One region of the Ruegeria sp. TM1040 genome, then DNA from elsewhere that is predicted to be linked to it. Evidence: riboswitches for the same ligand, from Rfam matches in the RefSeq annotation. Region 1 holds a riboswitch; the other holds the start of a gene.
What was found. A riboswitch is a leader RNA that binds a small molecule or an ion and turns the genes downstream of it on or off. The one in region 1 is predicted to bind thiamine pyrophosphate.

Region 1 (4,212 bases):
ATGGTTGCGCCGAGCATATAGAGGCCGTCTCCACGCGGCACAACGTAGAGAGGCATCCGCGGGTGCAGCAGTCGCACAGGTCGCGTCAGCGTCACATCCGGGCAGCGGATGACCAGCATTTCACCCTTAACACCGCGTAGATCCTTCAGGCAATCGCGCGCCTGCAAACCTCTGCAATCAATCACATTTTCAAGATTGTCCGGCGCGCACTCAGCATGAAACACCACGCCCTCTTGCATTAGCCTCTGATAGAGATCCGCAAGCGCCCGGCGCGGGTCCAGATGAGCCTCTTCTTCAAAAAAGAGGGCCTGCGAAAAGCCAACGAGATCGGGTTCCAGTTCCGTGATGTCGTGGTCGATCTGACGAAACCCTTCGGTGCGGCGAGCAAAGCGGCGCAGATCCGGAATGTCGCGCCGCCCGGCCACCACCAAAGTGCCGCGATGGGTGACTTGGGTTCTGTCCTGCCACCACTGGATTGCCTCTTGCCCCAGCCGCAAGACCGGCTCTTCGGCGTTTTCGTATTCGCACCAAGGGGCAAGCATGCCCCCTGCCCACCACGAGCACCCATGGGCGCCGGGCGGACCGGCGGGGTCAAAGACCTGCACCCTTGCGCCGCGCGCTACCAGTTCCGTGGCAACTGCGAGCCCAGCGACACCCGCTCCGATGACAGAATAGAGCATCATGCGGACCAGAAGGCGTGGAAGTGATGGACAGGGCCGTGACCATGACCCACGGCCAGCGCATCCGCTTGGGCAATTGCGCCTTGAAGGTACTCATGCGCCTCCTGCACGGCCTCTGGAAGCGTCAGGCCTTTGGAGAGGCCAGCGGCAATGGCAGAGGAAAGGGTGCAGCCGGTGCCATGGGTGTTTTTTGTGTGCTGGCGCTGCGCACGGAAACATGCGCGGACCTCGCCCCCCGAAACAAGAATATCTTCGCAGATCTCCCCTGCCCCATGGCCGCCTTTCATGAGTACAGCCTGTGCCCCCAGCTCGCAAAGTGCGAGACCTTGCGAGATCATCTCATCAGTCGACTGCGCAACCGGTTGATCCAACAGGCACGCCGCCTCGGGCAGGTTCGGGGTCAGAACAGTGGCGCCTGGCACAAGCTCCTTTCGAAGGCTGTCGACCGCATCCGCAGCAAGCAGCGCATCACCGGATTTGGCAATCATCACCGGATCAAGGACGATTTCCCCCGAAAATGCGCCGAGCGCCTCATGGACACAGCCGATTATGCCCGGGGTAGCGAGCATTCCAATCTTGATCGCGCGCACATCAAGATCGCTCAGAACAGCCTCAATCTGAGCCGAGATGACCTCTAGCGGGATTGAATGCACCGCCGTTACGGCGCGGGTGTTCTGGGCGGTGATGGCCGTAACCACGCTGGCACCGTAAACGCCAAGCGCGGACATGGCCTTGAGGTCCGCCTGAATACCGGCGCCGCCGCCACTGTCAGATCCTGCGATGGTCAATGCGATATGCGCCACTACAATGCTCCCATAAATAGGGGCACCGGCAAAGAGAGAGTCCGCACATCAGTAGACCGTTCCCTACGCCGGTATTGCCCGGATCAGGTTCGATGGGTTAGCGCATGCACGCCTCTCAGCCTCCAGGAGGCACCCCAACGGTTCGCTGTTCAGCTAGCAACTGTGTCGCGTGAAGTCAAACGCACCCGCTCTCATGGCGCGCGTTATGTGCAACGATCTCTTGTAACAAGATAGGCTCATGCGCCGCAGCGCAGCTGGTCGCCCTGCCCTGTGTCCGCAGCGCCCTGTTGCGCCCCCGCGGTCAGATTGGCCCAGGCCTCATATTGAGAAAGGAAGATCTTTCCGTTCATTTCGTCAATGAAATCAGATCTTTGAAGGCGATCCATCACGGGCCCTTTGACCTCGGAAAGGTGGAGACCAACGCCCATGTCCTTTAGGCGGTGATTGATGGCTTCGAGGCTCTCGAGCGCAGAATAGTCCACCATGTTCACCGCCGAAAACATAAGCACCACATGTTTGATCGCGCAGCCTTCGGTGACGCGTTTCTGGATCAGGTCCTCGAGAAATCGGGCGTTGACGAAGTAGAGACTTTCATCGACGCGCAGCGACACCAAACGGGGGTCCGTTTGGACGTTGTGACGATCGATGTTGCGAAAATGCTGGGTGCCGGGCACCAGCCCAACCTCCGCCACATGGGGGCGAGAGGTCTTGTAGAGGTGCAAGACCACAGAGAGGATGACGCCGGAAGCGACACCGATTTCGACACCGAGTCCCAGGGTCAAAAGAATGGTGGCCGCAACAGCGATGAAGTCGGCATGCGAATAGGTCCAGGTTTTTTTGAGGATCGACAGGTCGACGAGGCTCAGCACAGCCACGATGATGGTCGCCGCTAGTGTCGCGATCGGCAGGTAATAAACCAACGGGGTGAGGGCCACGGCGGCAAGGGCCAACCCGATGGCCGTGAAGGCCCCAGCAGCCGGCGTCTCGGCGCCAGCGTCAAAGTTCACAACCGACCGTGCAAAGCCGCCTGTCACCGGGTAGCCACCGGTAAAGGCGGCCCCTAAATTGGCCGCGCCGAGGCCGATCAACTCCTGATCCGGGTCAATGCGCTGGCGTCGCTTGGCGGCAAGAGTTTGCGCCACGGAAACAGACTCAACAAAACCGATGATGGAAATCAGGATCGCGGGCACCAGAAGCGCTCCGATCAGATCGGGAGCAAAGCCCGGCATCGTGAGCGGTGGTAAGCCTTGGGGTACTTCACCCACGATTTTGACGCCCTTCTCAGCAAGGTCAAATCCCCAGACAACCACAGTCGTGGTGACGACGGCCGCCACTGGCCCCGCCTTGTTCAGAATATCCGCCAAGAGCGGCGGCGTCCCCATGCCATGCAGTGTCTGCTTCAGGTGTTTGCGAGCCCAGAATAGAAAGCCTGTCGCGCTGGCTCCGATCAACAAGGTGATCCAGTTTACCTCGCCCAGACGCAGCGCGATCGAATAGAGCATCTCCGGCAAGGTATGACCTTCGGCACGAATGCCGAGGATATGTTTGATCTGGCTTGTCGCGATTAGAATACCCGATGCGGTGATAAAACCCGCTATGACCGGGTGGCTCAGAAAATTGGCAATGAAGCCAAGTTTGAGCACCCCCATCAGAACCAGAAAGCTCCCCGACAAGAAGGCCAGCGTGAGGGTCGCGACGACATACCCCGCCGTGCCCTGTTCGGCCACTTGCCCCACAGCAGATGCTGTCAACAGCGACACCACCGCAACCGGACCAACCGCAAGCGCCCGGCTGGTGCCAAAAACCGCATAGAGCAGGATAGGCGCGATGGAGGCATAGATCCCCGCTTCGGGCGGCAATCCCGCCAAAAGGGCATAGGCCAACGACTGCGGGATCAACATGATCGTTACGATCACCGCCGCTATGAGATCATTCGACAGGGCGGATTTGTCGTAGTCCCGGCCCCATACGAGGATGGGGAAATATTGGCGAAAGCTCGGCATTCTTATTGGGGTTCCTTATGCAGCCAATCGCGCCCGGGCAGGGCCCGCTACGCGATGGTGATGCGAAGATCAGAGACCATTCAGAGGCACCTTGAGCATAGGATGCCCGTCTTTGTCGGTGGGCACCTCGCCTGCCCGCATGTTGACCTGCAGGGATGGAATGATGAGCTTCGGCATATCAAGCTGCGCGTCCCGCTGGGTGCGGAATTTGACAAACTCCTCCTTCGAGATGCCGCCGCCAACGTGGATATTATGGGCCTTTTCGTCGCCCACCGAAGTCTCCCACGCGATGTCTCGCCCGTTCGGGCCATAGTCGTGGCACATGAACAGCCGCATCTCGTCCGGCAGCGCCAGCACCTTTTGGATGCTGTCATACAGGGTTCCAGCGTCACCGCCGGGGAAATCCGCGCGGGCAGAGCCGCCATCGGGCATAAACAACGTATCGCCGACAAAGGCTGCATTTCCCATCACATGTACCATACAGGCGGGCGTGTGACCGGGCGTATACATCGCAAAAGCCTGCATCGAGCCGATCATATAGGTGTCGCCGTCCTCCAGCAGTCGGTCGAACTGGGAGCCATCGCGCTGAAACTCCGTGCCTTCATTGAAGATCTTGCCGAAAGTGTCCTGCACCACCATGATCTTGGCACCGATTGCGATCTTACCGCCCAGCTTCTCTTGGATGTAGGGCGCGGCCGAGAGGTGATCCGCATGAACATGGGTCTC
Region 2 (4,212 bases), on a different replicon from region 1:
TGGCAATCGCAGGCGACCCAGAGTGGCGGCATGTATTCGGATACGCTTCTCAAAGACGTTCTTCGTCGCACGCACAGCATCGCCGTGGTTGGGGTTTCAACCAACCCGGTGCGCCCCAGTTACTATGTCGCCAGATACCTGTCCCTCAAGGGGTATCGGGTCATCCCCGTCAATCCGGGCCACGCGGGCAAGGAGCTCTTTGGCGAGACGATCCGCGCCACCCTGTCAGACATTGATGCCCCCGTCGACATGGTCGACATCTTCCGCCGTCCCGAAGCGGTGCCGGAGATTGTGGACGAGGCGCTGGCGGTGTTTCCCGCGCTCCAGACGATCTGGATGCAGATCGGGGTGGAACACGCAGAGGCCGCCGCAAAAGCCGAGGCGCGCGGCCTCACCGTGATCCAGAACCGATGCCCAAAAATCGAGTATCAGCGCCTCTTTGGTGAACTGCGTCAGGGTGGTTTTGCCACCGGGATCATTTCATCGAAACTGTGACCACTGGCGGAACGCGCCGGGGCGCTGCCCCGGACCCCGAGATATTTTTGAAAAGCTGAAGCGGGCCGGAGGGATCAGGCAGGATGCGCAATCGCGCGTTCGACCCATGCTACGAGGGCATCGAGATCCGGGCTGGCTTCTTCACAGAGCCCTTCGGCGAAATTCTGGAAGGCCTCGACATTCATCCTGTTCACGCCACAGACGACCGGCACCCCCATCGCCAGCGCTTCGGCAATGATCGGGCGCATGCCGCGGCCATCGGCCTCATGTTTGCCAAATTTGTTGACCAGCAGTACCTGCGGCGCAGGCGAGAGAGAGAGGGAGCTGGTGACCAGACCGACCGCGCGTTCGAGTGCGTCGGGATTGAGACGGCAGCCGCGCGCGCCCTCGCCCAGCGACTGCGAGATGCGGATGGTTTCACCTTCTGGCAGCACCCGCACATCCATATCGCAGAGTTTATTGTCGTAGCATTCCGTGTTGGTCTGCACGATGCCGGCAGTCCGGATCCCCTTGCTGGCCAGTTGCTCGGCCAAGGCCGTGAGAAGCCGGTCGGTGGCGCCACGTTCTGTTGTCATCACATAGGTCAGCTGCATGGGCGCAAGCGATGTGGGGTCATCCGACATGGGGGTAGCAGACATGGGGTATCCTTTGTGTCTTTTGCCGGCAACCGTAGCGCGGTTGGCTTGCGCCGACCAGAGGGCTGTTGTCGCAGCCCGACCTGCGCAGGGATGGCGCGGCGCATCGCGCAAGAGCTGTGCCAAAAGGCGTGCGGGCGAGACACCAGCATGACAACTTTCCTGTAATACACTGATTTTAATCACTATGCCTAGACGCACTCACACCCATAGCGCGAGTTCATCTTAGCACACTCGCCGGGAATCGCTTGACGCTTTTTGGGGGCTGCTCTACCCCTTGCAGCACGCAGGGGAGTCCCAACCCAAGGGGACTGAGAGGCGGACGGGGAGTGATCCCGGTGACGCGACCCTTTGAACCTGACCCAGTTGATACTGGCGGAGGAAGCTAGGACAGTCGCGCACCGCCCCCGTTCAGGGCGCGTTCGCGCTGATCTGAGACGGCAGGATCTGAACACCCTGCCCCGTTTTCCTGAGGCCCGGCTCAATTGGTGTTTTTGAGAATGGACTCGAGGAGCACCAAGATGAACACCCCAACCCGACACCCGACCCCCAACGTCACAACGGGCGCCCTGCCCGCCTCCCGTAAGATCTATGTGGCAGGCGAGATGCATGAAGGCATCCGCGTGCCGATGCGCGAAATCGCCACCCACCCGACTGCGGGCGAGGCGCCGCTACCGGTTTATGACAGCTCCGGCCCCTATACCGACCCCGATGTGTCAACCGACATCCGCGAGGGATTGGCCCCGTTGCGCGCGGCGTGGATCAAGGCCCGCTGCGATGTTGAGGCCTATAGTGGCCGCGATGTGACCGCTGCAGACAATGGCTTTGTCGAAGGCGATCGGCTGGTGCCTGAGTTTCCTGTAAAACCGGCGCCCCTGCGCGGGAGGCAGCGGGCCGCTCCGACTCAGCTGGCCTATGCGCGCGCAGGAATCATTACGCCCGAGATGGAATTCGTGGCGATCCGAGAAAACCAATTACGCGATCTGTCGCCCTGTCATTGTGCGCGCGACGGGGAGGATTTTGGCGCCAATATCCCCGACTACGTGACGCCAGAGTTTGTCCGCGCTGAAATCGCCGCAGGGCGCGCCATCATCCCCGCCAATATCAACCACCCGGAGCTGGAGCCGATGATCATCGGCCGCAATTTCAAGGTGAAGATCAACGCCAATATGGGCACCTCTTCGGTGACCTCCTCGATGGAGGAGGAAGTGGACAAGCTGGTCTGGGCGATCCGCTGGGGCGCAGATACGGTGATGGATCTCTCGACGGGCCGCAACATCCACAACACCCGCGAATGGATCATCCGCAACAGCCCGGTGCCCATCGGCACCGTGCCGATCTATCAGGCGCTGGAGAAGGTGAACGGCATCGCCGAGGATCTGACATGGGAGGTGTTTCGCGACACGCTGATCGAGCAGGCGGAACAGGGCGTCGATTACTTTACCATTCATGCGGGCGTCCGGCTGCATATGGTGCCGATGACCGTGGAACGCGTGACGGGGATCGTGTCGCGCGGTGGGTCGATCATGGCGAAATGGTGCCTGCATCACCATCGCGAGAGCTTCCTCTATGAGCACTTCGAGGAGATCTGCGACATCTGTCGGCAGTATGACGTGAGCTTCTCGCTGGGTGATGGCTTGCGTCCCGGGTCGATTGCCGATGCCAATGACGCCGCGCAATTTGCCGAGCTGGAAACGCTGGGCGAGCTCACAAAAATCGCCTGGGCCAAGGACTGTCAGGTGATGATCGAGGGGCCGGGCCATGTGGCGATGCACAAGATCAAGGAGAACATGGACAAGCAGCTGGAGTGCTGCCACGAGGCGCCGTTTTACACGCTCGGCCCGCTCACCACGGATATTGCGCCGGGGTACGATCACATCACCTCCGGGATTGGCGCGGCGATGATCGGCTGGTTTGGCTGCGCGATGCTGTGTTACGTGACGCCCAAGGAACATCTGGGCCTGCCGGACCGCGATGACGTTAAAACCGGGGTGATCACCTACAAGATCGCCGCCCATGCCGCTGATCTGGCCAAGGGTCTGCCCGGCGCGCAGCGGCGCGATGATGCGCTGAGCCGCGCGCGGTTTGAATTCCGCTGGGAGGATCAGTTCAACCTCTCGCTCGACCCGGAGACCGCGCAGAGCTTCCACGACGAGACCCTGCCCAAGGAGGCCCACAAGGTCGCGCATTTCTGTTCCATGTGCGGGCCAAAGTTCTGCTCCATGCGGATCAGCCACGACATCCGCGCCGAAGCCCAGAAAGAAGGGTTTGAGGCGATGGCGGCAAAATTCCGCGAAGGCGGTGAACTCTATGTACCACTGAAGGACACCGCACCAGAAGAGGCCTGAGCGCAGCCGTGGCCACCCGCTGCGCTGCCTGTGCGCCTCTTTAGGCGCGCGGGCAGCGCCCGGCCCAACGGGAGGTCGGGTCCCACCTTGAAAAGGTGGGGCATGACTGACGGGCGGGAGCCTCCCCGCCGTAGCCTACCCAAATCAGGCCCGGATCAGCGCCTGATCAGAGCGGCTTGCCGTCGAACTGCTGCAAGGTGACGCCCGCATCTTCGAGCTGGCGGCGTACCGCGCGCGCGATCTCCAGCGCCTCGGGCGTATCGCCGTGCAGGCAGATGGTGTCGATGCGCGCCGGGATACGGCTGCCGTCCTCGGCCAGAATTGCCCCGTCCTGCACCATCTGAGCCACCCGCGCGCCAGCACGCTCGGCATCATGGATCACCGCGCCCGGCAAGGACCGATCCACCAGCGAGGCATCGGCGTTATAAGCCCGGTCAGCAAAGATCTCGCAGGCGACATTGCAGCCCAGCGCCTCGGCTGCGGCCTGCTGCTGAGTGCCTGCCATCACCATGATGATGATCTCCGGCGCGACCCGCAGAGCAGCCTCATAACAGGCGCGCGCCATGTCATGATCGGCTGCGGCCATATTGGCCATGGCCCCGTGCAGTTTCAGATGACGCACCTTGCCCCCGGCGGCCTCTGCCATCGCCTGGGCGGCGCCCACCTGGTACTGTACCAGATTGCCGAGGCTCTCATGCGGCAAGTGCAGCTTACGCCGGCCAAAGCCCTGAAGA

Region 2: another riboswitch for thiamine pyrophosphate. It lies ahead of thiC (phosphomethylpyrimidine synthase ThiC); the one in region 1 lies ahead of thiD (bifunctional hydroxymethylpyrimidine kinase/phosphomethylpyrimidine kinase).

Annotation. Positions count from the first base shown of each region.
Region 1 covers NC_008043.1:702,220-706,431, reverse strand. The annotation lists gene TM1040_RS03725 (FAD-dependent oxidoreductase) at 1-683, opposite strand, end outside; gene thiD (bifunctional hydroxymethylpyrimidine kinase/phosphomethylpyrimidine kinase) at 680-1,483, opposite strand; TPP riboswitch at 1,527-1,630, opposite strand; gene TM1040_RS03715 (SulP family inorganic anion transporter) at 1,720-3,486, opposite strand; gene TM1040_RS03710 (MBL fold metallo-hydrolase) at 3,556-4,212, opposite strand, start outside.
Region 2 covers NC_008044.1:2,155,307-2,159,518, forward strand. The annotation lists gene TM1040_RS14670 (CoA-binding protein) at 31-495, shown strand; gene TM1040_RS14675 (DUF2478 domain-containing protein) at 570-1,088, opposite strand; TPP riboswitch at 1,409-1,531, shown strand; gene thiC (phosphomethylpyrimidine synthase ThiC) at 1,652-3,478, shown strand; gene TM1040_RS14685 (LamB/YcsF family protein) at 3,645-4,212, opposite strand, start outside.